2 regions of the Bacillus sp. z26 genome follow, and region 1 is predicted to be linked to the other one. Evidence: riboswitches for the same ligand, from Rfam matches in the RefSeq annotation. Region 1 holds a riboswitch; the other holds the start of a gene.
The links. A riboswitch is a leader RNA that binds a small molecule or an ion and turns the genes downstream of it on or off. The one in region 1 is predicted to bind cobalamin.
Positions count from the first base shown of each region.

Region 2: linked by a shared signal. The riboswitch ahead of AC4G3K_RS10455 (ABC transporter substrate-binding protein) and the one ahead of AC4G3K_RS05030 (FecCD family ABC transporter permease) in region 1 are both predicted to bind cobalamin.

Region 1 is NZ_JBZFQM010000001.1:1,071,708-1,082,775, forward strand. Features, by position in the region: gene AC4G3K_RS05005 (hypothetical protein) at 211-357, opposite strand; gene AC4G3K_RS05010 (YtzC family protein) at 478-741, opposite strand; gene mnmL (tRNA modification radical SAM protein MnmL/YtqA) at 923-1,897, shown strand; gene mnmM (tRNA 5-(aminomethyl)-2-thiouridylate-methyltransferase MnmM) at 1,887-2,453, shown strand; gene AC4G3K_RS05025 (ABC transporter ATP-binding protein) at 2,493-3,284, opposite strand; gene AC4G3K_RS05030 (FecCD family ABC transporter permease) at 3,278-4,330, opposite strand; cobalamin riboswitch at 4,510-4,651, opposite strand; gene AC4G3K_RS05035 (LLM class flavin-dependent oxidoreductase) at 4,689-5,699, opposite strand; gene AC4G3K_RS05040 (tetraprenyl-beta-curcumene synthase family protein) at 5,731-6,813, opposite strand; gene AC4G3K_RS05045 (alpha/beta hydrolase) at 6,836-7,639, opposite strand; gene AC4G3K_RS05050 (gamma carbonic anhydrase) at 7,750-8,280, shown strand; gene AC4G3K_RS05055 (C39 family peptidase) at 8,384-9,238, shown strand; gene asnB (asparagine synthase (glutamine-hydrolyzing)) at 9,235-11,068, opposite strand, start outside.
Region 2 is NZ_JBZFQM010000003.1:8,758-27,456, forward strand. Features, by position in the region: gene AC4G3K_RS10410 (cupin domain-containing protein) at 1-470, shown strand, start outside; gene AC4G3K_RS10415 (YqcI/YcgG family protein) at 693-1,439, shown strand; gene AC4G3K_RS10420 (YwbE family protein) at 1,519-1,716, opposite strand; gene AC4G3K_RS10425 (hypothetical protein) at 1,831-2,304, shown strand; gene AC4G3K_RS10430 (enoyl-CoA hydratase/isomerase family protein) at 2,387-3,166, opposite strand; gene AC4G3K_RS10435 (SCP2 sterol-binding domain-containing protein) at 3,416-3,781, opposite strand; gene AC4G3K_RS10440 (acyl-CoA dehydrogenase family protein) at 3,895-5,112, opposite strand; gene AC4G3K_RS10445 (acyl-CoA dehydrogenase family protein) at 5,072-6,241, opposite strand; gene AC4G3K_RS10450 (TetR/AcrR family transcriptional regulator) at 6,274-6,879, opposite strand; gene AC4G3K_RS10455 (ABC transporter substrate-binding protein) at 7,041-8,003, opposite strand; cobalamin riboswitch at 8,122-8,315, opposite strand; gene AC4G3K_RS10460 (DUF6509 family protein) at 8,351-8,653, opposite strand; gene AC4G3K_RS10465 (polysaccharide deacetylase family protein) at 8,807-9,496, shown strand; gene AC4G3K_RS10470 (antibiotic biosynthesis monooxygenase family protein) at 9,661-9,993, opposite strand; gene AC4G3K_RS10475 (siderophore ABC transporter substrate-binding protein) at 10,061-11,098, opposite strand; gene AC4G3K_RS10480 (iron ABC transporter ATP-binding protein) at 11,474-12,238, opposite strand; gene AC4G3K_RS10485 (iron chelate uptake ABC transporter family permease subunit) at 12,235-13,191, opposite strand; gene AC4G3K_RS10490 (ABC transporter permease) at 13,178-14,134, opposite strand; gene AC4G3K_RS10495 (YeeE/YedE thiosulfate transporter family protein) at 14,518-15,582, shown strand; gene AC4G3K_RS10500 (sulfurtransferase TusA family protein) at 15,604-15,831, shown strand; gene AC4G3K_RS10505 (MBL fold metallo-hydrolase) at 15,879-16,802, opposite strand; gene AC4G3K_RS10510 (NAD-dependent succinate-semialdehyde dehydrogenase) at 16,825-18,261, opposite strand; gene AC4G3K_RS10515 (peptidoglycan D,D-transpeptidase FtsI family protein) at 18,451-18,699, shown strand, end outside.

The DNA.
Region 1 (11,068 bases):
ATACATTGTATGTAAATCAGGTAAAAAGTTCAAGTCCATTCAGTCTGTTTTTTCAATCATTGACAAGATGAGCTTTTATTATACAGGTTTAATAAAAATTTATGTGTGATTGTTAGGGGGAAACTGGGGGCTGGATTAATCTCAGTTTTGGACGGAATAATCCTTCATTCGGCTGGTAATCGGTCAGATTCAGCTCTATTCTCTTGTCGTTCAGCTAGATTCCGCCGCATTCCCCCACCACTCACCTCTTACAAAAAAACCAACAAGCACAGCCATATAGACTGTGCCTGCTGTTTTTTTATATTGCTTTGGATGAACTGTTGCTTTAGTTTGTTGGCCTCCAGATGCTTCGTTCATCTTCTTAGCCCTCTTTATAATATCTTGATCTTACCGGCCTCGATATCTTGATTATTAATTCCATTACGAGTCTTTTGCGGATGATTATGTTTAGAACGTTATCGCATAGTGAATACCCCCTTAGCGTCTGCGCACAACCATTGCATGCTGAATATCCTGAACCTGTATTTTCATACGGTTCAACATATCACGCTGTTGATCATTTGCATTGGCGTCCATAGCCTCTAACTCATTAAATGAGTTTTCCAATCTGACCAATGCCTCGGTATATCCTGCTTCATTGTAATGCTCCTGTTTTGCAGACTCCTTGTATTGCTCTTCTGCGAATTCAATTGCATTAGCACATCGTTCCATACACTCACCCATGGATTTTCGTGTAGCCAAAGATACCCTCTCCTTTTTTCATTGGATTGGTTTACAAAAGCTCATCCATTATCCATTATGCCCCTTTGAAATTAAAAAGATTAGTGATTTTAATAGCTGCTAATAATAGTCAATTGGAAAGTATACATCAGCGTGGTAAAATGGAGTTTATGTTCTTGAAATCTAAACAGGGGGTTTTGTAATGAGTCAGGTTAACCCTTTTCAATATGCAAGTGATGATAAACGCTATCATACATGGAATTATCATCTTCGCAATCATTTTGGCCACAAAGTATTTAAAGTTGCTCTTGATGGTGGATTTGATTGCCCAAACCGTGACGGTACAGTAGCATTTGGCGGTTGTACCTTCTGCAGTGCAGCAGGATCCGGTGATTTTGCCGGTAATCGTGCCGAGGATTTGCAAAAACAATTTGCCGATATAAAAGCAAAAATGCACCAAAAATGGAAAGATGGCAAGTACATGGCCTACTTCCAGGCTTATACAAATACCCATGCTCCCGCCCCAGTATTACGGGAGAAATTCGAAACCGTTATGAATGAGGAAGGTGTGGTGGGTTTATCCATTGCCACTCGACCGGATTGTCTTCCTGATGATGTCGTAGAATATCTCGCAGAATTAAATGAACGAACATACCTATGGGTTGAGCTTGGCCTGCAAACTGTTCATGAAAAAACGGCTAATATCATTAACCGTGCACATGATTATCAAACATATGTAGAAGGTGTAAACAAGCTCCGCAAACACGGTATACGCATTTGCAGCCATATTATAAATGGCTTACCGCTTGAGACTCCTGAAATGATGATGGAGACAGCTAAAGAAGTAGCTAAACTCGATGTTCAGGGGATTAAAATCCACTTATTGCATCTGTTAAAAGGTACTCCGATGGTAAAACAATATGAAAAAGGAATGCTTGAATTTTTATCATTCGATGATTATGTCAAACTTGTCTGTGATCAGTTGGAAATTCTTCCTCCTGAGATGATTATCCATCGTATTACAGGTGATGGACCGATTGATTTAATGGTTGGACCGATGTGGAGCGTTAATAAATGGGAAGTGTTGAATGCCATTGATGCTGAATTGAAACGCCGTAATAGCTATCAAGGAAAGTTCTATATACCTAATAAGGCTGTTGTGACATATGAAGCTTGATCGTATTCTCCCCTTTGCAAGACTTTTGCTGGAAAAAGCAGTTAAACCCGGTGATATTGCCATCGATTGTACAATGGGCAATGGGCATGATACCGTTTTTTTAGCAAAATTAACAGGTCCCGACGGTCATGTATACAGCTTTGACATTCAGCAGTCTGCCTTGCTTAAAACAAACGAGAGGCTGATTACAAACGAGCTTCGGGACCAGGTAACATTGATTCATGCTGGTCATGAACGCTTACAGGAATTTATCCAACCGAATAAACCTGTGACGGGTGCTATCTTTAATCTGGGCTACTTACCAGGCGGTGATAAAGATATTATCACCACGGCACCTACGACTATCCAGGCTGTCACTCAATTGCTCGAAATCATGGAGCCGGAGGGCATTATTGTCCTTGTTATTTATCATGGTCATCCGGGTGGAGATATTGAGCGTGACGAATTAATTAAATTTGTTACAGAGCTTCCACAGGATACTGCTCATGTGCTGGAATACCGATTTATGAATCAAAAAAACAACCCGCCATTTATTATCGCCATCGAAAAACGATAAAAAAGTGTGAGCTGCGAGAGCTCACACTTTTTTGTAGAATCATTTATAGATCTCAGGAGTAAAAAAGATTTGCGGTTTTCCGGCGATTGGATGAGGGCGACTCACCAATTCTACCTCATATACAGATGAAAGCAACGCTTCATCAAAGAGTAATTCTATTCCTCCGTCCGCCACTTTCCTTCCATTTTTAAGCAATACACATCTATCTGCATACAAAGCCGCCATATTTAAATCGTGCAGGATGGCAACAATCGTCAGTCCTTCCTCAACCTGAAGTCTCTTAAGTAAATTCAATAATTCAATAGTATGCTTTACATCCAGATGATTCGTAGGTTCATCAAGAAACAGGAGCTTGGGCTGCTGGGCTAACGCTTTTGCTAAAAGAACACGTTGTTTCTCTCCGCCACTCAATGACGAAAAGTAGTCATGTTTGAATTTCAGCGCGTCTGTCTGGGCAAGGCACTTATCTACAATAGAGTAATCCTCAGATTGATAATGATTAAAGAACCCTTTCCCCTGATATGGATATCGGCCCAGTAAAACAATTTCTTCCACCGTAAAATCCAAACTCACTACATGTTCCTGGCTTAGCACTGCGGCTATTTTAGCTAATTCTCCAGCTTTATAGGATGATGTTTTTCTACCTTGAATTGTTGTGGTTCCCTCTTTATATTCCATTTTCCCCAATATACTCTTAATCAGTGTCGTCTTTCCGCTTCCATTTGGTCCAAGAAGTGCAAAAAATTCTCCTCTTTCTACCTTTAAAGAAAAATCCTGAAGAACTCGTTTATTTTTATGATAGCCTGCACTGAGGTTTTCTACATTTAACATGTCATATTCCTTCTTTTTATCCGTTCTTTAATCAGTAAAATGGTAAATACAGGTGCACCAATTAAGGCTGTAATCACACCTATTGGCAACTCCTGGGGATTGATTATGATACGTGCAATCATGTCAGCCAATACCAGATACCCACCACCGATAATCATGGATAAAGGCAGTAGATGCCTGTGATCAGCGCCGGATATAAGGCGAACCAGATGAGGAATGACCAATCCCACAAAGCCGATTGCTCCTGAAACGGCAACTGCCGCTCCTGTTAATAGGCCAGCACCTATAATAATCATGATTTTTTTTCGTTTTACATTAATCCCACTGTATTGAGCAGATTGATCACCAAGTGCCAACCCATTTAGTTCTCGATAATGATACATAATAATAGATGCCCCTATAACAAAGAAAGGAATCAGTATACTGAAGTGTCCCCAGTTTTTCATGGCAACACTGCCCATAAGCCAGTTTAATACTTCTCTCATCCGATCTCCTGATGAGAGGGCAATGATAAGAGAGACTACCGCTCCAATAAATGAATTCATAATAATTCCCGCAAGAATAATGGTTTCATTTGCGTAGGTCACACTCGCCGCCTTTGTGATACCAAACACGATCAGCAAGGCTATAAAACTGAATAAGATTGCAACAAGCGGTAAGGTAAAAGAACCAAAAAGTGCTATTTCAATGTTAAAAAATAGGACAACCACTGCACCAACCGATGCGCCGGATGAAACACCAATAGTATATGGATCAGCGAGCGGGTTTTGCAGAAGCCCCTGGAAAGCAGCTCCGGCCAGTGCGAGTGCCGCCCCAACAAATAAAGCAATCAACACCCGCGGTAAGCGGATATTCCAAATAATCATTTCGATATTTTTGGGTCCTGTATAGAAGGAATCCTGACCTGTCATGTTTTTTAAGAGGATTCCAAGAATATCCTTAATCGACATGTCCACACTGCCTATAAACAGGCCGAGCAATGCAGCGAACAGCATAAAAAGGACACTTACTGCATAAATACCGGTTGTTATTTTTTTATTTTTCATTTGTAAACTTCAATTCCTCTTTACTCCAATGGCAGCGAACCTCGGATTATTCTTACACTTTTTCAAAATCGGATAAATAACTTTAAAACAAAAAATCCTTAGCTCTGGAGGTATTGAGCTAAGGATTCACTTTTTTATCATTGTGAATGCAATAAGCCTACTTTTCCCACCGAAAAATAAGTACTGAAACTTTAAAAGCAGGTTTCCTGGCTTTTACTAATCAACCTGATTTAGTAATTACAGTAGCGGGGGCTGCAACGGTCTTGAACCGTTTTCCCTTTTATCCTCGTGACTCGAGGCACTTTTAAAGTATATAATTTTATTCTCATAATAATAGAAGGATTGACTATTGGCAATTTCAATTGTCCCTGTATAAGCCAGCTTCTTTGGCAATTAATTCAAAAGATTTTACTTTTGCCTCATATGAATGGGTAATCGTCACGAGCATAATCTCATTCGCGTTAAACCGTTTTCTAAGCTCTTCGATTTTTCGCAAAACCGTCTTCGGAGATCCAATGATCATTTTTCTTCTATTGTAATCGATACGTGCCATTTCAAATTGAGACAAAGCCATTTCATGGATTTCTTTCGGATGCGGTGTTCCTTCCCGTATAATTCCCTGTGAAAGAAATAGTAAGGATAAATCCAAAGATCCAGCCAAGTATTCTGCTTCTTCATCTGTATCGGCACATACTGTAAATACGGTAACCATGCCCAATGGCCTCTGTCTTAAATCAGATGGACGAAAAGTATCATAATAATGCTTCATATTTTCTTCAGCATATTCACTGTTAATAAACAGGGCAAAATTATAAGGCAAGCCTTTATATGCGGCAAGAGCAGCACTTGATGAACTTGACCCTAGCATCCACAATTCCGGAGGATCTTGAATAACAGGAGTGGCAGATAATCCATAAAGAGGATGTGATTCAGGCAGGTGATCATATAAATACCAAGTTAATTCATCCACCTGTTCAGGAAACCGATGAAGATCACGTACTCTGCCTTCCTGTAATGCTTGTGTTGCTCTCGGCATCCCACCAGGAGCTCTGCCAATACCCAAATCTATTCTTCCTGGAGCTAAGCCGGACAATACCCTGAAATTTTCAGCCACTTTATAAGCACTGTAATGAGTGAGCATCACTCCGCCTGTTCCGACTCTTACCTTATTTGTTTGAGCAGCAATCCATGCGGCAAGAACTTCAGGTGAAGATCCAGCCAATCCTTGGCTATCATGGTGTTCACTCACCCAAAATCTTGAATACCCCAACTCCTCAGCCAATCTTGCCAGGTTGACTGTATTAGCAAGCGTCTGCTCCGAAGGTTCTCCGACAGAGCGTGGTGATTGGTCTAGAATACTTAACTTTATCCCATCCGTACCATCCCCTAACGTTTTAATGCTATACTCGACTCTTTTTTTTCATCCTCTTAAATGCATGATACAGCTTACTGTTCCAATAAAAGAAATACGCTGATCTGCCGGCCAGTTTCAATAGTTTTTTCGTGTACTGATTAACCGCCTTCTGACTTTTAACCTTGGAATCGGCTAAATAAATACCCATTAACCCTTGATTAATCATCCTATGAAACTTACTGTCCGGTATTTTCGTGACATTCTCACTGGCTTGTTCAACAAAATAACAGAGCCTTTCAATCATTTGCTCTTCGGTTTCATAATAAAAGCAGAAATTTAGATCATTACCAAGACGATCTTCCTCCTGATCAATGAAATAATCCAGCATAATATGCAATCCTTGAACATATGGAAAATATGACTCATATATATTCTCTGCCAGTTGTTCCGTAAACTCTTTACGATATGCATAAGAAACTAAACAAAAGATTCCTAACGTTGATCCTGCACAGGCACTAAATTCATACCATGATAAATCTTCTGGAAGGTCCCGTTTATTTTCATTAAACCAGGTTTCTAATCTATGTACCCGTTCATCCCACTTAACATGCTTATGTATTTGCAAATCACAATAATAGGTGCAAAGTTTTTTTAAATATGGCTCTATATACCTGTAATGCTCCAATTTCGTTAAAATAGACTGACAGGTATGTACCAGATCTGTTAAATACCCTCCATCATCCTGATCTTCTCTAAGTTCATAATAATTCCTTGTCAAGCTCTCCGGATTTAGGGCATCCTTCATGGATTGATGTAATAAAGCAAAATCTTCAGGGTCAAGAGATGTACTGCGGTCGCATAAATTATCAAGATAATCACTGATGGTTTGGTATGCTACAATAAAACGGATGACATCCTCTTTTCCTGAACCTGCCGCGAGAGCTAATATAGATCCTCCCTCGCAATGAAACGTTTTATGAGCGATACTGGCGAGGGCCTGAGTACGCAGCTCTTCATTGGGGATTTTTTCAGCTTTTGACTGCCAACCCATAAGTTCACGATGAACAACAGGAAATATACCTTGGTATACTTCCTTGACCAGGCCAATATCACTTTGGGGTAACTTCATGTATGTTCCATCTCCTTAAACCTTAAACGATATACCCTATATTTCGCAAACGTGCTTCAATAAAACTCTTTGCATATAGAAATACATCTTCTCTCTCTGGCTCATTAAATATTTCATGGTATAACTTCGGCCATTCTTTATAATGCTTTTCGGATGCCGGAAAATAGTTAAACCATTCTCTTACCATAGCCTTGTCCACTATTTTGTCTTCACCTGCCTGCATGACCAGAACAGGTATATCCGGGAAATCCTCGTAAAAATCAAAGGCTTCCTTCATAGCTTTTACCAATTCACGATACCACCTGACAGATACACTTGTAACGTAAAGTGAATCATTTAAATCAAACTCAATGACCTCAGGATTTCTCGTTGCCATCTGAACCGTTAGACCTGATGGTTTTTTATATGTAGGATAAACAAGATTTAACACACGAGACATAGTTTCGAGAAATTTTGGAGGGTGAATTAATGTTCCAAAGCAAGGCGAAGACAGAATTATACCTGCTAAATTGTACTCCTTATGTTGCAGCATATTAATAATAATTAGTCCTCCCATACTATGGCCCAGCATAAATACCGGCAAACCAAATGTATAAGCTTCATTCACCCATGAATCGACCTCTTCAATATACTCATCAAATGAATTAATATGACCGCGGTTTGTACGTGAAGTCATGCCTTGCCCCGGTAGATCCCCAATAATTACGTGATATCCTTCCGCCAGCCAGCTCTCAACTAACCATTTATATCTCCCTGAATGCTCCATGGCACCGTGAACAATAACGATTACACCATAGGCTTTCCCCTCAGCTTCCCACTTTTTCATAGATGAACTCCTCCTGTATGATGTTTAGCTATATTTTATTTACACATCCTCGCTTTATATGTACACTTTGATTAACTATCTATTTTACAGTAGAAAGCGGAGGTTATGTAATGAAATTATATCAATATATAGATAAAATTCCTTCTATCGATCAATCTGCTTATTTAGCTGATCATGTAATTGTCAGCGGCGATGTCACAATTGGCGAAAATTCAAGTGTCTGGTTTAACACGGTTATCAGAGGTGATGTCGCGCCTGTTATAATAGGTAGAAATGTGAATATTCAAGATAATTCAGTTCTCCATCAGAGTCCAAACAACCCATTAATACTTGAAGATTTTGTTACAATCGGACATCAAGTGATTCTACATAGTTGTCATGTAAAGAAAAATGCTTTAATTGGGATGGGCTCCATTATCCTTGACGGAGCAGAAATTGGAGAAGGTGCCTTTATCGGTGCTGGCAGTTTAGTATCTCAGGATAAAAAAATCCCTCCCAACACACTCGCTTTTGGCCGCCCTGCTAAAGTAATTCGTGAATTAACGGATAAAGATCGTAAAGACATGGAAAGAATCAACAAAGAATATGCACAAAAAGCCCGCTACTATTCAAGTATACAACCTTTAAAACAGAATAACTAATTATCGTTTTTGAAAAGGGTATACTCTTTACTGTATACCCTTTCCCTCATTTGTTTAGCTATAAATGGTGAATCTTTATTAATCTAATATCAGGAGTAAAATAATGAATCTCTTCATTTTAATGTTCTTGTTGTTTATTCTCGTTTCAACAGTTGTTTATCTCCTACGCAGAGTTCGCCCTTTAACAATCTCGATCAGTTTTCTCATAATGATTATTTTATTGTATACAGGCTGGAAAAGCTATAACTCTAGTTTCTCATTTGCAAATCAGCTTTATAAAATGGTGATAAAACCGGTAAATTACACAGTTTCTAAAACCAAAGATCATTTGCCGGCATCTAATCCATCCATAAAAACCAAGGTGCTGCTTGATGTACCTATAGTCAAACAGTTGCCTGAGCTTCCAAGAGGCTGTGAAGTAACCAGCTTGGCCATGCTTCTTCAATACGCCGGTATGGATGCGGAAAAACTAACTCTTGCCAAGCAAATAAAAAAGAATCCTGCCAAAATGAAAAATATAAACGGACAAATTTATTACGGTGATCCCAATGATGGATTTATTGGAGATATGTATTCCACTAATAAACCCGGGCTTGGAGTGTATCATACCCCCATTAAAGAACTGGCAGAACGTTATATGCCCGGCAATATAATTGATTTTACCAATAGTGATTTCAATCAAATCAAAAAATATCTCTCAACTAAACGACCTGTGTGGGTCATCATTAATACGGCTTATCGAAAATTAGACCCATCGTACTTCCATACTTGGACAACACCAAATGGAAAAATATCTATTACATATAAAGAGCATTCGGTTGTAGTGACAGGATTTGATCAGGATTTTATCTATTTTAATGACCCATTGACCGGAATCAAAAATAAAAAAGCACCCGCCGCTGATTTTGAAGAAGCGTGGGTGCAAATGGGTAAACAAGCCATAACCTATAAAAATTAAATGAACTGCTCTCTCAGCATATCCTTTTCAGCTTCAGCCTGAAAAGGATATTTTTCTTCGACATAAACCGAGTACCATATCATGAATACTAAAACGGTCCATAACTTCCGGCTATTATCAGCCCTGCCTGTTACATGATCGTCCATTAGGTTCATAACCACTTGCTTATCAAGCAAATGATCAGTTTGGCTTTCATTAATGATTTTTATTGCCCAATCATACATTTCATTTTTTAACCAATGACGAATAGGTACTGGGAAACCTAGTTTTTTACGATTCAACACATGATCCGGAATAATTCCTTCTGCCGCTTTTCTAAGAATATATTTTGTTGTTCCATGCGCCGTTTTTAAATCCGTAGGTATACCTGACGCTACCTCAAATATTTTTTTATCAAGAAATGGGACACGAAGCTCCAGGGAATGAGCCATCGTCATTTTATCTGCTTTCAATAATATGTCTCCGCGCAGCCACGTATGAATATCAATATACTGCATTCTGCTCACATCATCATAATCGGATGTTTCTGCATAAAACGGATGTGTAATGCTCGTATAGTCCCGACCTTCTTTATAAAGCTTATAAAGTCTCTTCTTTTCTTCCTCCATAAACATCTTGGCATTTCCCAAATAACGCTCTTCCAGTGGAGTACAGCCGCGCTCGATGAAGCTCTTGCCTTTTACTCCTTCAGGCATCATGGTTGCAATTTGTTTAAGTGCTTTTTTCATAAACACAGGTATTTTATTAAACATAGCCAGGGATTGAGGCTCACGATAAATATTATAGCCCCCAAATAATTCATCTGCCCCTTCACCTGAAAGAACCACTGTTACATGCTTACGCGCTTCCCTTGCCACAAAATATAAAGGAACACATGCGGGATCTGCCAATGGATCATCCATATGCCACATAATGTTTGGCAATTCTTTCATATATTCTTCTGGCGTAATGATATAGCTGATATTTTCTACCCCTAGTTTATCAGCTGTTTCTTTCGCCACATCAATTTCACTGAATCCATTTTGTTCAAATCCAACAGAGAATGTTTTTATTCCAGGATGATATTCTTTTGCAATAGAAGCGATAATCGTAGAATCAATTCCTCCAGAGAGAAACGAACCTACTGGAACATCACTGCGCATATGCATTTTAACACTGTCATACAAAACATCCTGAATCTCTTTTATCCAGTCCTGTTCACTGCGGTGAACCGGTTTAAAATCAGCTTTCCAATATTGACGAATTTTCATTGGCTTGCCAATGCTCTTGGTAAAGCAATGTCCAGGCATCAATTTTTTTATATTCTTCGTCATAGTAGCCGGTTCTGGAGTAAACTGATAGGTAAGATAGTGTTGTAAAGACACGGGATCTAATTCAGAGTTTTCCAGTGCATGCAATATACTCTTTTTCTCTGACGCAAAATATGTTTTTTCCCCATCTTCAAAATAAAAAAATGGTTTAATACCAAATGGATCACGAGCACCAAAAACAGATTTTTCCTGTTTATCCCATATTACAAATCCAAACATTCCACGAAGCAATTCGACTGCCTTCTCTCCATATTGAACAAAAGCTGCCAAGATTACTTCAGTATCTGAGTTTGTAGAAAATTTCATACCTTCTTTTACCAGAACTTCTTTTAATTCCAGGTAGTTGTAAACTTCCCCATTAAAAATAATCCAATAGCGTTCATTTTCATACGTTAAAGGCTGATGACCACTTTCAATATCAATAATACTCAACCTTCTAAATCCAAGCTGAATATGTTCATCTATATAAAAGCCCTCATCATCCGGTCCTCTATGTGTAATTAAATCATTCATACTCTTT
Region 2 (18,699 bases), on a different contig from region 1:
AAGATGACGGAACAATCCCTAATAACCCAAGCTTACCCGTCGTTCTCTATAAACAAGCCGTCCAAAACCCGGAATCCAATATGGAGATTCTTTTCAATAAAAACCAATGGCTCAACAGTTGGATTGATGGAGTATTTGATTATCATCATTATCACAGTAATTCACATGAGGTACTCGGTGTTATTAAAGGAGAAGCCACATTAATGATTGGCGGTGAAAAAGGCACAGAAATTCATGTTCAGACAGGCGATGTAATCATTCTTCCAGCCGGTACCGGACATAAACGCCTGAATGCCAGCTCTGACTTTTCTGTCGCGGGTGCTTATCCAGATGGAATGAACTATAACACTAAATATGGGAAGGAAAATGAACGTCCCGAAGTATTAGTAGAGATCAGTAAAGTACCACTTCCTAAAACCGATCCAGTTACTGGCAAGGAAGGGCCCTTGATGAAAGCATGGCAAGGATGATTTATAGAAGTTATAAGACTTTTGCCATTTAATAATATTGCTGCAGGAAATCGGACCATACGAAAGTAGATTCTTAAAAACTGCCAATATATGAATAAATTCCCCCCCTCTAGCTCCTTTTTATAAACAAAAAACAACGTTTTACTATTATTCGTATGTTTTAATAACAATTTTTAGGGAATAAAGAACTAAATAAAATGAATCTATAGGGGAATAAACAGTATGCTACAGCAAAAAACCAATTTATTAGAAAAGCAAGATATGACGAATCCACAAGTCGTACCCGAATGGGTAACTAAGGAGTACGAAACATTCCATAACACTGTGACTGACCCTACATTTCCTTGTTATTTTGGTATGAAAGCAGAGAATAAAGGCGAACTCCGTTATGCGTATATGACTCATGAGGATTGGTCCTCTCTACCGAAAGCAGTAGAAAGTTTCCTTGAATTATTTAAAGAGCCCCCACATATCAGGCATGGATTATTTGTATTTGTGGAACCTGAGAAAGAGGAACGCGATATCCCTTACTACAGGGATTACTTTTGGAGGATTCTGCAATATTTACACGAACATGATCCTAAACTATGGCCGGAAGATAAACCGAAAGATCCTGAGCATTTCCTGTGGGACTTTCACTTTGCCGGCGAACCATTCTTTATCTTTGGTAATTGTCCTGCCTACAAACAGCGTAAAACACGTGACCTCGGTAATAGTTTAGTTCTTGGCTTTCAGCCACGAATGATTTTTGAAGGACTTGAGGGAACGGAAAAAGGCGGGATTATGTCCAGAGAGAAAGTTCGTGAACGTGTAGAAAAATGGGATCAACTCCCGAAACATCCCGACATCAGCCATTACGGCGATCCCCATCATAATGAATGGAAGCAATACTTTATCGGTGACGATATAGAACCTATTGCCGGAAAGTGCCCATTTCATCATAAGGATGCTCAAACAACAAGAAGCTGATCAATAGATCAGCTTCTTAATTATTGGGGCTATACTGTCATTCACCATCTAGGATAATTAAAAACGGCGGTTGTCCTCATTATTTAATAATATGCTGAACCCTTCCGACCTGGCCATCCGTTAACCGTACTTTAATGCCATGCGGATGTGTTGCTGAATTGGTTAGTATATCTTTAACAATACCCCGAGTTAAGGTTCCGGTACGCTGGTCCTTTTTTAAAACGATATCGACTTCTAATCCTGCTCGTATATCACTGCGATTTTTTCCGTTATTCATCTTTATAACCTCCCTTGTTTATCAGAATCCATAATTACATGCTTTGAGCATAACGTAAACGATCCATTAATGGTATAATGAACGAATAGTAAAATCCACTTTTCTGGAGGCAGTATGTTAACTTTTGAAGAAAAAATCGCAATTATAGAGTCCTTTAAGGAACTCGAACGTAAAAATGTTTCTCTTGGACGTGTCAATTATCAATATCCTGAAAGCAAATCAGATAAAATGAATGTAGTCTACCACCTGCACCCTAACGGCAATGGTTTTGTCTATGCTGAAGGAATCCCAGGTTACCGTATTGATTATAAAGGTTTGGTAAACATCAGAGATTTTTCCGCAGAGCAATTGGAAACAATTATATCAAAATCCATTCAGCTTCTATCTACTGATCGGTTTGAAAATCATGACACCGATACCACTAGTGAAGAGGAAACTTGGATAAATAATGAAGGTCATACTCTTACCATTATGTTCGAGGATGATATGTGGAATGTATACGCAGGCTTAAACCTGGATGGAACGTTCCCATCATATAATGAAGCAAAATCTTATTTAATGGAAGAAGGATTCCATAAACATAAGTAACCTAAAAGCCCATTGGTACTCCATATCCAATGGGCTTTAAATTTACCTGGTGAACTGTCTCATTCCGTCGGTCTTCCGTTAATTATTTACCGGTAAACTCTGCCTTTCTTTTCATAGAAAAGGCACTAATCCCCTCCATTGCATCTTCTGATTGGGCTATTTTTAACATATTATCCAATTCAATAGAAATCCCGTCCTCCAAGGAAACATCAGTACCTCTCATGACTGAATCTAGGATGCCTTGAAGCGCAAGTGGCGGCCCAGCAGCCAATCGGGTAGCAATTGCTAAGGTTTCATACTTCAGCATTTTTGCAGGCACAACTTTATTAATCAACCCGTATTCCAGTGCTTTGATTGCTGATATTTTTTCCCCGCTTAACATTAATTCAAGCGCCCGCCTACGGCCAATCAATCTTGGCAGCCTTTGGGTCCCTCCATAACCTGGCATAATTCCAAGTTTTATTTCAGGTAATGCAAACTCCGCTGTGTCCGCAGCTATAACCAAGTGGCAGGCCATTTGCAGTTCATTTCCTCCGCCGAGCGCACGTCCATTTATACTTGCGATAACGGGTTTTGGGAAGAACTCTATCCGATTGAATAAGTCATGCATACCTTGAATCGTTGCCCTTGCTTTTTCCGGCTCCGTCAAATCAGCAAATTCATTCACATCAGCTCCAGCCGAAAAAGATTTTTCTCCTGCTCCGGTTAAAATAATCGCTCTTATTTCGTTGGAGTTCTCTATATCGTCTAAATAGGAGCCAATTTCATATAATGTATCTCTGCTCAATGTATTTAGGGGAGGGCGATTAATCGTAAGGATCGCAATCTTTTCGTTTACTTCTAATACACAATTTTGTCCCACTAACCCGCCTCCTTTTCTATTATAATGGCAATTTCTTACTTTTGAGCAATCCACTTCAGCTTTTCGAACGATCTAGCTTCGGCTCCTAGTCCCTCGAGTCATAAGGGTAGACACTGCGGAGGCCTACACGACGTAGGTCACAAAGACGTTGCCACACGATGTGGCGTTCTTAGTCTTTGTTCCTTAAATTCACTCCCTACGCGCCTCCCTCTTATGCTTTTCGGGCCTGCCCAGTCGCCTCAGCTTTTCTTATAAATATTCCTTCACGTTATATTGTTTTAATATTCCTTCTAATTTGATGGCTTTGCCGATGTCGCCTTTGATTTTTAGTTTGCCGGACATGAAGGCTACTGTGCCGCTTAATTTGCCGACAAGGAATTGTCTGAAGTTTTCAACGGACATGATAAGTGTGCAATCTGCAGATATTTCTTCTCCTTCTACGACTTCTGCCTGACCATCATGAATATTGAGCTGGTAGACTCCTTCTTCGGAACCGGTAATCGTAAACTGATAACGGGTGGTAATCCCTTGTAGTGGCTGTGGATTACTTTGAAATGCCTCCTCAATTTTTGCAAAGGACTCCGCTAATGTATATTCTTCAATCGCTTTTCCCATTTAAAAATCCTCCTTTTATTTATACCTTTTAAATATTTGAATTATCAGTTTTTAAAACAAATTACTTCAGATGCTTTTCTTTTCACCACCTCCTAACATGATTAATAAATTCATCACACGCGGATTCCATATGGATCATAAAGATGACGCGCAATGATTAATTGCTGAATTTGATTGGTCCCTTCGAAAATGTCATAGATTTTTGCATCTCGATACAATTTCTCAACAAGATGACCTTCTAGACCATATGGTCCAAGAATTTCCTGACATGCCGAAGTGACTTCCAATGCAATCTTACCTCCGTAGGCCTTACACATGGCCGCTTCTTTTGCATTTGGTTTTCCTAAATCCGCTTTCCAGGCAGCTTCCCAAGTTAACAGACGTGCCCCTAGTATTTTCTGCTGCATTTCTGCCAATAGCCTCAGGGCTTGTTGATAATGGTTGCCGTGCTGAGGATATTCTTTTTTTACAAAATCCAATGTATATTCGTAGGCGGCTCTTCCGATTCCCGTAGCCATGGCTGCTATGATGGGTCTTGTGCTGTCGAACGTTTTCATAGCAACCCTGAATCCACCTGATCCATCCCCTTTATTGCTATAAGCCTCTTCTCCGCCCAGTAAATTTTCATCCGGGACAAAACAATCCTCAAACACAAGTTCTGCCGTTTCCGAAGCACGAAGCCCCATTTTCTCTGCCAGCCTTGAACAAGAAAAGCCAGGTGTACCTTTTTCTATGACAAAAGCCCGGTGCCCGGCTCTTCCCAGCTTGCGATCTACCGTAGCAAATACAACAACCCAGGAAGCTCTTTTCCCATTGGTAATGAATATTTTCTGTCCATTTATGACATAACCGCCATCTACTTTAACAGCTGTCGTCTGTAAACCAGATACATCTGAGCCTGCCTCCGGCTCAGTCAAGGCATATGCTCCCCATCTTGGTTCTTCATCTCTTGAAAAAATGGATAAAAATCGTTCCTTTTGTTCAGGTGTGCCACTATGCTGAACAGGAGGTCCGCCAAGCCCCGGACCCGGAAGTGTTAAAGCAACTGCACAATCTCCCCAGCCCAGCTCCTCTGAAGCAATTACTCCCAAACGATTCCCCTGACGCTCCTTCACTTTTCTAGAGTCTTTATTCGTTTTCACCTCGCTTGACTTCCCAAATGAAGATGTACTGAGTGTAATTCCGAGTTGATTTACTTTGTTTAGCCAATCATCAGGCACTTTCTTTAATTGGTCAGCAATCATGGATACGGATCGTATTTCGTTTTCTGCAAACCAATGAACCATCTCTTTAACTTGGCTTTGATGTGGCGTCAACTCGTAAGTGATCATTGCTCACCCCCCTCTCCGAACTATGAATGATCCAGTTTCCTGCCCTGATTTCTAAATCTCCTTCTTGCTCAAACCAGCCAACTTGTGCCTGACCATCCCGCATCCATTTTTCCACGGGATGCTCCTGAACATATCCATGTCCTCCGAGGAGCTGTACGCTCGAGTCTGTTACATATCGAAGTGATTGATGGGCTCTGTTAAGTGCCTGAATACTATGAAAAACGGCATTTGACTCTCCTTCATCAATTTGTTTTGCTGCATATAAAACAAGATGCCTGGCTATCCCTGTCTGAATCGCCATTTGGGCAACAGTAAATGAAACACCCTGGAACTTCGCGATTTCGGTACCAAATGCCTTTCTCTGGGAGGTGTATTCCACTGTATAGTCAAGAGCAGCTGCCATAACGCCAATTTCTTTCGCAGCCTCTAATGTACGGATGCGGCTTAATGATTCTTTCAACCACATTTCCGCTTCTGAACCGCTTGCCATAATCGCCATATTGGTAGCGGTTACTTCACTGAGATGGATTCGAGCGAAACCAGCACTCAATAAGCCTAAGCGATAATCACCATCTATTACTTTCCATGAATGATTAATTCGGTCTAAAAAGAGCAACACTGCTTCACCATTTGTATCAATACCGGCTATTAAAAGGTATTCAGCCGTTCTGGCATTTTTCAATGGGCTCGTTTCTCCGTCAATAATATATCCATTATCCGTTTTCCTGATTTGCACCTTTTGCTGATTTGGATACACTAGGGCCACTGTTGGATAATTTCCAGATGCACATTGAGCTTGATAAAAAGAAAATAGATGATGTTCTTCTCTTAACCTAATAAACGAAGCCCCCTCTCCTGCACCTGGTAGACCCTGAATTGTATTAAGGTCACCATAAGTAAGCGCCTCGGCAATTTGAACCTGGGAAACGAGCGGCAGTTCCAATCCTCCAAATGATTCGGGCAATTCCAGATTTAATAATCCAAGATCATGCAATTGCCTTATAATCTCCTCACTAACACCTTGATTTTTTTCTATTTGTCTGGCATGTGGACGAATTTTATGTAATGCTAAATCCTTTGCCACATTAACAAATGCCTGTTCTTCCTCACTTGGTAAAAATGATACCAACTTTCTCCCTCCTTCATATCTATACAACTGGTTTAATAGATTGAAAGATTGCTAAATGAGTTCATTACCAGCCGGTTTAATAATCTTGCCAGATATTCTACATCTGTCTTTTGATGATTTGGCTCCCTGAATTTTTGAATAACCACTTCATTAATTGCGCCAACCATTGCCTGGGATATAATTCGAATTTCCTCTTCATTCATATTCTCCGGAAACTCCTGATAAGCAAAAATAAAGATGAGATCTCCAAAACTCTTAAGTGCTTCTCGTCTGACCACTTCTACCTCCTGAGATATCCCAACCGATTCAAGCAAAATAAAATTGGCAACAGCCTTATTGGTAAAACAAAGTTCCAAGTAGCGCAATATACCTGCGTACGCTTTATAACCAGTTCTAGGTTCATTAAAAGCAGCAAGTTTAATCTCTTCCGCAATGTCTCCAATCAAGCTTTCACATAAAGCAACAATCAAAGTCTCTTTATTGCCGAATTGTTGGTAAAACGTCGTTTTTGAGACACGCGCATATTCCACGATATCCAGAACTGATGTGTTTTTATAGCCTCTAGTAGTGAATAATTGCAGGGCTGCATATAGCATTTTATCCCTTGCTGCAGTCGGCAGATCATTTACAAATAACATGCTTATCCTTCCAATCCCATGTGTGAGTACGAATACGTATTAGTATCATCTTACGTTCGCAAAAGGAAAATATCAATATTATTATTAGAATATTTAAAATATTTAATTCGACAAAAAAAGCCTCCCCGTATTAGTCCGGTTCAGCTCTTAAATAGTACTATTTATTTAAAAATATTAGGATAGATTTTTTCAGATAACAGTTGTAAACCTTCCGTTAAACGTGGTCCTGGGCGTGACACAGTATCGTTATTTACATCATAAATCTGCTTATCTTTAACAGCAGGTACTTCAGACCAGGCCTTTCTTCCATATATCTGTTCTTCAGGATTTTTAATATAATAACCATATGTAGTAATAATTACATCAGGCTCGCGCTCAATAACTTGTTCTTCACTCATCGTAACCCATCCTTTTTGATCGGCGGCAATATTTTCTGCCTGAATGATTTCAAGCATATCTCCCATAAAGGTTCCGCTGCCTGCCGTATATAAATCTGGAGAGGAGGATACTTCAATCCACACTTTCTTTTTATCTTTTATATTGCTGGCCTTCTCTTTAATGTCTGCTACTGCTTTCTTCATATCATCAATAATTTTTTCACCCTTTTCGGATGTCCCTGTAGCCTTCGCAATTAACTCAATTGTCCCATATGCTTCTTCAAATGAATTCGCATCTGGAACAATAATTACATTAATACCAACTGCTTTAAATTGCTTGATTGTATCCTTGGCATTATTAAAATGGCTTGCTGAAAGCAAAACTAAATCAGGATTTAATTCCAAAACTTTTTCTACATTGATTTCTAAACCGCCAACTTTAGGTTTGTCAGCAGCCTCTGTCGGAAAATTACAGTAATCAGATACAGCCACAATTTTCTCACCCAGGCCAAGTGCATAGGCAGTTTCAGTATTGCTTGGCAATAAAGATACGATGCTTTCAGGTTGTTCCTCAATCTTAATTATTTCGCCCGACCCATCCTTCAGCTCAATTGGAAAAGCCGCGGATGCGGATTCAGAAACCTCTTTTTTCTGAGTTGAGTCATCATTAGCCGATGAACATCCAAATAAAAAAATGGACAATAGTAACGTTAAAACAAATAAAAATGAATAGTTTTGCTTTTTCAACACTGTTATTCCCCCATACTTTTAAATAATAAAAAAACCTTAGCTCGAAAAAAAGCTAAGGCAGATACCCATACTAATGCAAGAGGCTCGGGCTGCCCTACTCTTCCCTCCGAAAAATAGTACATGCAATGAAAGAGCAGGTCTCCTGGCTTAACGCATCAATTTACTCTGATTTACCTTCCTATGCTCAAAAAACGAGCCAGTGGTTTACAAACCATTTCATCCGCGCATACAGTAGCGGGGGCTGCACCGGAATTACACCGGTTTCCCTATTATCCTTATGAATAAGGCACTCTTGCATTATTCTATATTCATAATTCTTATACTATCTGTAATTTATGACTTCTTCAATCTTCTTCATATTCTACGTCAGTATGTTCTTTACAGAATTGTAACACCATAGATAACTCATCATCCTCAAGCTCAAAATCGAGAACGCTTTGTGTTTCACTCTCTATGAATTCATACTTTGAAATTTGATCCTTATTTTCATCAATTACATATATAACACGTAACTGTAGACCTTTTTCAGTATAAAGCTCATCATCCTCGGGAACAGCAATTTCCAGTAAATATTCGTATCTTTCCCCGGAAAGAATACCAAATGGGTCTTCTAGTTTTTCCACTGTATAACTTTGTATCTCTATCATGTTTATCAACCTTTCTGAAATGCCTATGTATTATTATACATGTTCCTTTTCGATATTAAACATTTTACCTTATTATTCAACTTCTTTTAAGAATATATTTTAGTCGGTAATCGAAAACTATAATAAAATCATTTTCTAACAGAGGAGTTTATTATGCGTATTTTATCTGTTATCACTTTGCTCATTTTCCAACTTTTCATACCAGTAGAATCATTTGCTAAAACAGCCTACCTCAGTTTCGATGATGGACCATCTAATTGTACACAGGATATATTGGATATCCTTAAAAATCAGGATGTCAAAGCAACCTTTTTTGTAACAGGAACAGCAAGTCCGGGACATATGTATTTGTATAAGGAGATTGTTAAAGATGGCCATGCCCTTGGGCTACATTCCTACTCACACGATTATTCTAAAATTTACCGATCTGCAGATTCATTTTTCAAAGATATTAATCAACTTGAAGAATTCTTAAAAAAAGAAGTAGGCGAAAGCCCAAAAATTTTACGGTTTCCTGGTGGTTCCAATAATTATGTCGCTAAACAATATGCCGGTACTAATTTAATGAATCAATTAAAAACTGAGGTAGTAAAGAGAGGATATAAATACTATGATTGGAATTGTGATGCAAATGATGGACTGAACCCTCCCATTCCAGAAAAAAAATTACTTACATTAATTATGCAAGGGGTGGATGAAAAAGATTCTCTATATATTCTCTTACACGATTTTAACGGCAATACTACAATCGTAGATGGACTGCCCGAAATTATTCGCAGACTGAAGCATAAAGGCTATGAATTCAAAATAATGGATGAGTCAACCCCAACTTTAGTCTTTTAATTTCCAGCAATTCTAAGGATCATTACATATAAAACTTCTAGTATATTGACTGACAGGTATAAATAAGCATGTATTCTGGAAGAGTTTCTTGTTTCAAAAATTAAGGGAAATTCACTTTATAAAAAACGCCCTTTCTTTCAAGGGGCGTTTTGTTGTCATTATTCTTATTCAACTACGAAATAATTTCCATGCTCACTATTAATCACGTATTCAGGTTGGGGTGGTTTCCCACCATGCTCTTTGATTTTCGCTTTATGTCCCGCAATATGCTCAGGGCTCTTCTCCCATGCTTTCCACGCATTCTCAGATTCCCACCGAATGATCATAATTATTTCTTCTTCTCCGCGTGTTGTTTTTTTCATTAAAAGCTCCCTGCCTAGAAAGCCTTCGCGTTGTTCTATCAAGGACGGTCCCTGATCTGGCTTCTTTTTGAAGCGTGCCAGTATCTTATCTGAGTTCCCCTCTGTTACTGTCCACTTACGAATCTGAACAAACATACTTTACTCGCTCCTTTTTATGAAAGGAGCATGTCCTTTTTAAGACATGCTCCTTAATTGATAAAGATTATTTTAATTCGTTTAAGATTTCATCTAGTTTTTCTACCTCAGTTGTTACACCGTTACTTGAGAAGTACCAGTTCACACCGTCTAAGTAGACGATCTTGCCGTCTTTATAAGCACGAGTTTGTTTGATAATATCATTTTCAACATCTTTTTTAATTGTTTCAACATCAGAAGCAGTACGGTCAATGATTAATAATACTTCTGGGTTTACAGATAGGATTGACTCATATGAGAAGTCAGAACCGTGAGATGATGCTTCAATATCAGTTGTCGCCGGTTTGAAGCCAAAGTCATTGTAAACATATGCGAAACGGGAATCTTCACCATTATCGAAACCAGAGATTTTCTTGTCATTATACATAGCTACCAGTGCATTGTCATAACCAGCTGCTTTTTCTTTTACTGCATCAACTTTCTCTTGTAATGACGCTTTTAACTCTTTACCTTTTTCTTCTTTATCGAAAATTTTAGCTGCTAAATCGACTGTTTCATTTACAGCTTCTATGTAATTCTCGTTATCAGAACCGATGAAGATTACATTCGGTGTAATTTCTTTTAATTCTTCATAGAATGGTGTTTGACGGCCAGAGATGAAAATAACATCCGGCTCGGCAGCTGCTACTGCTTCAAAATCGATTTGCTTTAATGTACCAACATCAGCAACACCGTCAGTAACATATTTTTCTTTTAAATGTTCAGGCATATTCCCTTTACCGCCGCCAGCTGCTACTCCTACGATTCCTTCAACACCCATTGCATCTAGTGTATCTAAGAAACCATAATCAAGTGTAACAATTCGTTCAGGCATTTTATCTAATTTTACATCTTCAAATGTAGTTGTCGTACCTTTTTCTTCATCTTCACGAGAATCTGTTAAGGAAGATACTGTCATTGGATATTTAGAACTTTCAGTAGTTCCTTTTTCTTCTGTTTTTGTTTTCTCAGAAGATCCTCCAGTTGTTGACTCATCACCTGAGTTACAAGCTGTTAACACTAATGTTAAAGCAGCCATTGCAGTTAATACTTTCCACTTCTTCATCCTTTGTTTTCCTCCTAGGTATCCTGTTTAATTGAAAACGATTATCATTTTCATTTGATATTATCATTTTAAAGGAAAATCACAAATTATGTCAACACTTTTAAATTTTCTGATAAACCTTTTTATTACTTGCTTTGCCAAATAGTATCCTGTTTGAGGATCTCCCAACTTGCAGGTTTACCTCTCTTTTTGTGCGATACCTTAGTAAAGTCTCTATTCCCTTTTTCTTAAAGAAATATATTTCCATATAACAAAGGACTTCAAAATACGTTACTATTTTGAAGTCCTTTGCATAATTTTATGTTAGATTTTTTAAAATATAGCGTCTGCTTGCTGATTGCTCCAGAAATAGATAAGCACAGCTTTTTGCAGATCTTAATGAGAATTAAAGTAAACGCAAATACGGCAACCATCTTGCTCCTGTACAGGAATATGCATATCATACACATCACGCAAGGATTCTGAGTTAATAATCTCATGCGCTGGGCCATCCTTTACAAGTCGTCCATCCTTTAACGCCACGATACGATCAGAGTATACGGAAGCAAAATTTATATCATGCAATACAATGACAACGGTTTTCCCTAACTCATCTACTAGCTTACGCAGGATTTTCATAATTTGTACAGAGTGTTTCATATCCAGATTATTTAATGGCTCATCTAATAAAATATATTCCGTATCTTGAGCAATCACCATAGAAATAAAAGCACGTTGTTTTTGACCGCCTGATAACTCATCCAACAACTTATCTTGCATTTCTGTTAAATTCAAATACTCCAGGGCTTGGTCTACAATTCTTTCATCCTCTGCACTCAGCCGTCCTTTTGAATAGGGGTAGCGTCCAAAGGAAACAAGTTCGCGTACAGTTAAACGAATATTCAAGTGATTGGCCTGTCTTAATATAGCCACACGCTTCGCAAAAGTATCCGATTTCATTTTCTTAACGTCCGTTTGATCTAAAAATACTTCACCTGTATCAGCATCTAAGAGACGGCTCACCATGGATAATAACGTCGATTTACCGGCACCGTTTGGACCAATAAAAGATGTGATGGCTTTTGGCTGGATTTGCAATGTTACATTTTCAATGACAGATTTCTTCCCAAAGCTTTTAGAAAGCCCTTTAATTTCAATCATCCTGCTTTCCTACTTTCCTTCAGTAATAAGTATATAAAGTAAATCCCACCGACAAAGTTAATTACGACACTTATGGTTGTATTCAATTGGAAAACATGCTGCACCATGAATTGTCCGCCTACCAGCGCAATGATACTGATTAAGCTCGCCCCAATAATTAATATGGAATGTTTATATGTAGCCAAATATTGATAAGCTAAATTTGCTACAATTAACCCTAAAAATGTCACTGGACCAACTAGCGCAGTTGAAGTAGCGATTAAAACAGACGATAAAATCAGAACTTTCAGCACAATTTTATCATAGGCTACACCTAGATTAATCGCATTATCACGCCCTAAAGATACTACGTCTAAATCACGTAATAATCGATAGCCGTAAATAAAGGCTGCACCTAAAATGACAATTGAAATAAGCAATAATTCAGTCTTCACATTCATAAAGCTTGCAAACAAACGAGCTTGCAGACTTTCATATTCTACAGGATCGATGATAACTTGCATAAAGGTGACCAAACTTCCAAGTAATGTTCCAATAATCATACCTGCCAATAATAGAAGGAAAATCGGATATTTATCTGCCCGGAATAAAAAACGATACAAAATCAGTGCGAAAACTACCATTGCAATGATTGCTACACCAAAATTTAAGTACCGGCTTACAACAAAGATAGAAGCCGAACCTGCCGTAAAGTAAATCACCGTTTGTACGACTTCATACATGGAGTCAATTCCCATAACAGAAGGCGTTAATAGACGGTTATGTGTAATCGTCTGAAAAATCACAGTTGCATACGCAATTGCTGTACCGGTTATAACCATTGCAGCTAAGCGTTCCACACGCTTAGGAAAGGCGTAACTAAAACCGCCTTGAATATTATAAAAGGCAAATAACGCCATACAAACTATTGCAATAACAGCCAAAATAATTAGCTTTACACTATTTTTTCGCATATGCTTTCCCCCTAAACAACATGATTAAGAAGATCGCACTGCCAATTACAGCGACTGTTGTATTTACCGGTATCTCATATGGATGCACAATTAATCGGCTTAGGATATCACATGCCAATAAGAATGCCGCTCCCATGAAAATCGTATGAGGAATTGTTTTACGTAAATTATCTCCTAGATACAAGGAAACGAGATTCGGTACAATTAATCCTAAAAACGGTATCATTCCTACTGTTAAAACAACTGTTGTAGAAATGAGCGCTACGATAACAAGACCGATATTTAACACTGTACGATAACTTAAACCTAAGTTTTTGGCAAAATCCTCGCCCATACCTGCTACAGTAAATTTGTTAGCGTAAATATAAGCAATAAATATCGCTGGTACTGCTACATACAGTAATTCATAGCGTCCAGAAACGACTAATGTAAAACTTCCTAAGAAGAATGACTCTACATTTTGCAAAACATCTGCCTCATATCCTAAAAACGTCGACATAGCACCAATAATATTACCGTACATAATCCCGATAAGAGGTACAAATATAACATCTTTGAATTTTATACGTTCAAGCAGCTGCATAAAGACAAATGTTCCAATTAAGGCGAATGCAAAACTAAATAAAATTTGGCCCATATAGGACATGCCTGTAAAGAATATCATTGAAACAATGACACCTAATTTGGCCGCATCTAGTGTACCTGCCGTTGTCGGTGATACGAACTTATTTCGGCTTAAACTTTGCATAATTAAGCCCGCAATTCCCATTCCTGCACCAGCTAAAATAATAGCCATTAACCTTGGCAACCGACTCATCAAGAAAATTTGCGTCTTATCTGAATTCCATTCAAGCAGATCGCTCGGTTTAATATCAATAGCCCCTATAAATAGCGAGATAAAGGAAAGGATAACAGTTGCTAATACTAATATCCATAGTCTCATTTGCAATCCCCGTCAAATTGGTTTCTCAACAACATTAAATGATAATGATAATCACTATTGAGTCGTCTTTCATTATAGACAATGAAAATAGTAAAATCAACAACTACCGATAGTCATTATCAGTTATTAGTTTAAAAATTAGGAAAATAATAATGTGGTATTTTACTAAAATCAAAACCTTAAATTAGGCTGCCTATGGGCTGTGATGAATTAGCCACTGAAAGTTTTTTATTCACATCCTCATAAAATATATCTAACTGTTTAAATAACATTTTATTTAAACCACTACTTTAGAATCATTTTTGCATTAACAGGCATTAAATCATAGTAATCTTATATGTTTTATTATAATATAATCCTATCCAATTATCGGGAGGTTCAACATGATTCAAATCATTAGTTATGGTCTTATCGTCGGACTTTTATTAGGGTTCGTTTTACAAAGAGGTCGGTTTTGTGTAGTCGGAGCATACCGTGACCTACTCCTCGCTAGGGACGGGCGCATGTTTCTTGCGACCATGATTGTCATTGCCATTCAGGCTATTGGCGTATATACTCTCGCAGCTAACGGAGTCATTACCATTCAAGCAGATGCTTTTCCCTGGTTAGGGACTATCTTCGGCGGATTCATCTTTGGAATTGGTATGGTTCTTGCCGGAGGATGTGCCACTGGTACATGGTATCGTGCTGGCGAGGGTTTAATAGGGAGCTGGATCGCATTAGGCGGTTATGCACTTGGTGCAGCAATGACTAAGTTTGGCTTACTAAGTACAGTGGGCGGAAATGTACTTTCCTACAGAACAAGCGATACTTATATCCATGAGACATTTAACCTATCTCCATGGGTACTAGTTATCACTTTCGCCTTACTCATAGGTGTTTTGGTATACCGTAACTTAAAGCAGCCTAAATTACCTTCTTTTAAAATGAAACAACAGAAAACAGGGTTTGCTCATATTTTATTTGAGAAACGCTGGCATCCATTCGTAACAGCACTGCTAGTGGGTTTAATCGCTATACTCGCATGGCCGTTAAGCGAAGCAACGGGGAGAATGGCTGGTCTTGGAATTACAACCCCAACTGCACAGTTATTAACTTTCTTTGTTAATGGTGATACATCACTGTTAAACTGGGGAGTTTTCCTAGTTCTTGGTATTGGGATTGGATCCTATATTGCCGCACGCGGCAGTAATGAATTTAAATGGCGCCTACCCGATAAAAGAACACTTGCATATAATGCAAGCGGAGGACTGATCATGGGCTTTGGTGCATCGCTTGCTGGAGGTTGCACAATCGGAAATGGGTTAGTAAACACAGCTCTATTTACTTGGCAAGGATGGGTTGCCGTTGTTTTCTTCTTATTAGGAACATGGACAGCGACTTACTTTACTATTATCCGAAAACAAAAAAACCAAAAAGCAGGAGCCGGCAATACAGCGGTAGCCTAATTTAACAGGAGGGTTTACGTAATGACAAAAGTACTCGAAACAAATGGAATGGTTTGCCCCTTCCCACTAGAAGAAGCGAAATTGGCAATGGCAGACATGACCACTGGCGAAGAATTAATCATCAATTTTGATTGTACGCAAGGAACAGAAAGTATTCCGCGCTGGGCTGCAAAAGAAGGTCATGAAATTACGAATTTTGAACAAACTGGCAGTGCTGAATGGCAAATCGTTTTAAAAAAAGGACAATAATATAATCAATAGGCAGTCGCTTTAAATTTATTAGCGACTGCCTATTTTTAGTTAACCCACAATGTTTCTCCTATGAGCAATGTCTTCAATTGTTCTTTTGGCAGTTTCTTTCTGCTCCATTCACCCAATAATCGGTCTAACGCTTCCGGTCCTGTATCATCAGCCAGTCGATAAGCACCGTAATGCATCGGGATAAAATAATCCCCATTCAATTCTAGAAATGCTTTAACCGCATCTTCCGGATTAATATGAGAGCTTGCCATGAACCACTCAGGCTCATACGCTCCAATCGGCATGAGCACATAATTGGGATGAAACGTTTCCGCAATATCCCTGAACCCTTTAAAGTAGCCGGTGTCCCCTACAAAATAGACTGTCTCAGCTGTACGACTATTTTCAATCACCCATCCTCCCCAATGGGAAGTATTCATATCGCGGATACCTCTTCTCGTCCAATGCTGAGCAGGAACGAAATGAAAAGCTAATTCTTTACTATTAAATATTTCCCACCAGCTGGCTTCATGAACATTACTATATCCTTTTTTTATAAATGTTCTCCCCAAACCTATGGGTACATAATAAACAGGATTCCCTTTCAGTTTACGGATGGAAGGGAAATCGAGATGATCATAATGTCCATGGGAAATTAAAACAGCATCAATCGAAGGCAAATCATCTATTTTTATTCCCGGTTCTGTCATTCGGGATTGAAATCCCATCCGCTTTGCCCAAACCGGGTCAGTAAGTATATTTATTCCGTCCATCTGAATTAAAAATGTTGAATGACCAATCCAAGTTATGGAAGTACGAGATTGATTTCTATTTAATTCCTCAATCTGCGGGTCATCAACACGGCTAATTTGAGTTTCTAAATCCTTTTGTTTTCTGCGCCGCTCTTTATTCCAACGATACATATCACGAAAAGTATGTTCATTCTTTACCGCATCAAGATTTTCAAATTTTTTTACCATATGGACTCAATTCCTCACCTTTTTATAAGCCTAGTGATATATATTTTATCTCTAAATATTCATCCAATCCATAGTGGCTTCCTTCTCTGCCCAGCCCGCTTTCTTTAAATCCTCCAAAAGGCGCCTGCGCTGTTGAAGGTAAACCATCATTAACTCCAACAATTCCGTATTCAAGATTTTCGGCAATCCAAACGGCCTCGCGGATATTTTCCGAAAATACATAAGCCGCCAATCCAAATGGTGTATGATTTGCCCGTTCCACCGCTTCTTCAATTCGATCAAACGCGGAGATAGGTGCAAGCGGGCCAAATGTTTCTTCTTTCATGCAAAGCATATCGTCAGTAGCTCCCGAAATTACCGCAGGAGTTATAAAATGTCCAGGCATATCTCCAAGGATTTTTCCGCCTGTCAGAATCGTTGCCCCCTTTTCTTTAGCATTATTGATGTGCCGTACCACCTTATTAATGGCTTGCTCATTAATAAGCGGCCCAATATCATTTCCTTTCTCCATTCCATTGCCTACCTTTAATTGCTCCACTTTTTTCGTATAAAGTTTCGTAAAATCCTCCATAACCGATCGTTGGACAAATATACGGTTTGCACACACACATGTCTGACCGGCATTACGGAATTTCGAATCAATAGCTCCATTAACAGCCTTTTCAATATCGGCATTCTCTGTCACGATAAAAGGTGCAAGACCTCCAAGCTCGAGGGAAATCTTTTTCACCGTATCTGCAGCATCTTTCATTAAAATTTTCCCTACCTCGGTCGAACCAGTAAATGTAATCTTACGTACTCTGGAATCCTTCTGCCAAACAGATACGATTCGTTTTGCATCACCTGTGACAATATTAATGACTCCGGCTGGGATACCAGCCTTCTCTGCCAGCTCAACTAATTTTAAAGCTGTAAATGGTGTTTCTTCAGATGGTTTAATGACGACCGTACATCCTGCTGCCAGAGCAGGGCCTACTTTTCTCGTAATCATGGCAGCCGGGAAATTCCAAGGGGTAATGGCCGCTATAACGCCGACTGGTTGTTTTTGAACAAAAATACGTTTATTTGGTGAAGAAGCCGGAATGGTCTCTCCATATATACGCTTCGCCTCTTCAGCAAACCAGGTAATAAAACTGTTAGCATAACGTATTTCCCCTTTTGCTTCTTCAAATGGTTTGCCTTGCTCAAGTGTCATGATCTCCGCTAATTCTTCCATATGTATATCTATTAATCTCGACCATTGCTGCAGTTTAGCGCTCCGTTCCTCTGCTGTTAATCCTGACCAGTCTGAACCACTATTATATGCTGCCTCAACTGCTTCCTTTGCATCTGATTCTGTTCCATCCGGAATCTTCCCCATTATTTCACCGGTTGCAGGATTATAAACACTTATTGTATTATCACGATCTATCCAACTCCCATTAATATACATTCTTTGCGGAAACGAAATACTCTTCATCGTTATGTCTCCCTTCCATATGTAAATAGATGCTAATTACTAGTTTCCCATTCTGTCTCAACTATAAAACATACACTCGGTTCTGCCTAACATAGAGAATCAGGAATTAAGCGAAAACAATAGTATTATCCATATTAATCCATTAAAATGATAATAAGACAGTTTTTAAAATATTTGGAGGTTGAAAGATTGAAAAATCCCCATCGAAAAAAAAAGAAGAAAAAGCCATCTGTTAATACTCGAACAAATATACTACTATTTGTTATTTTTCTATTATTTACGACTTTAATATTACGGTTAGGCATTCTACAGATTGCCCATGGTGAATCCTTCAAAAAAGAAGTGGAAAGAACCGAAGACATCACCGTTAATAAACCGGTCCCACGAGGCCTTATTTATGATAAGAATCATAAATTAATCGTCGATAATCAACCTGTC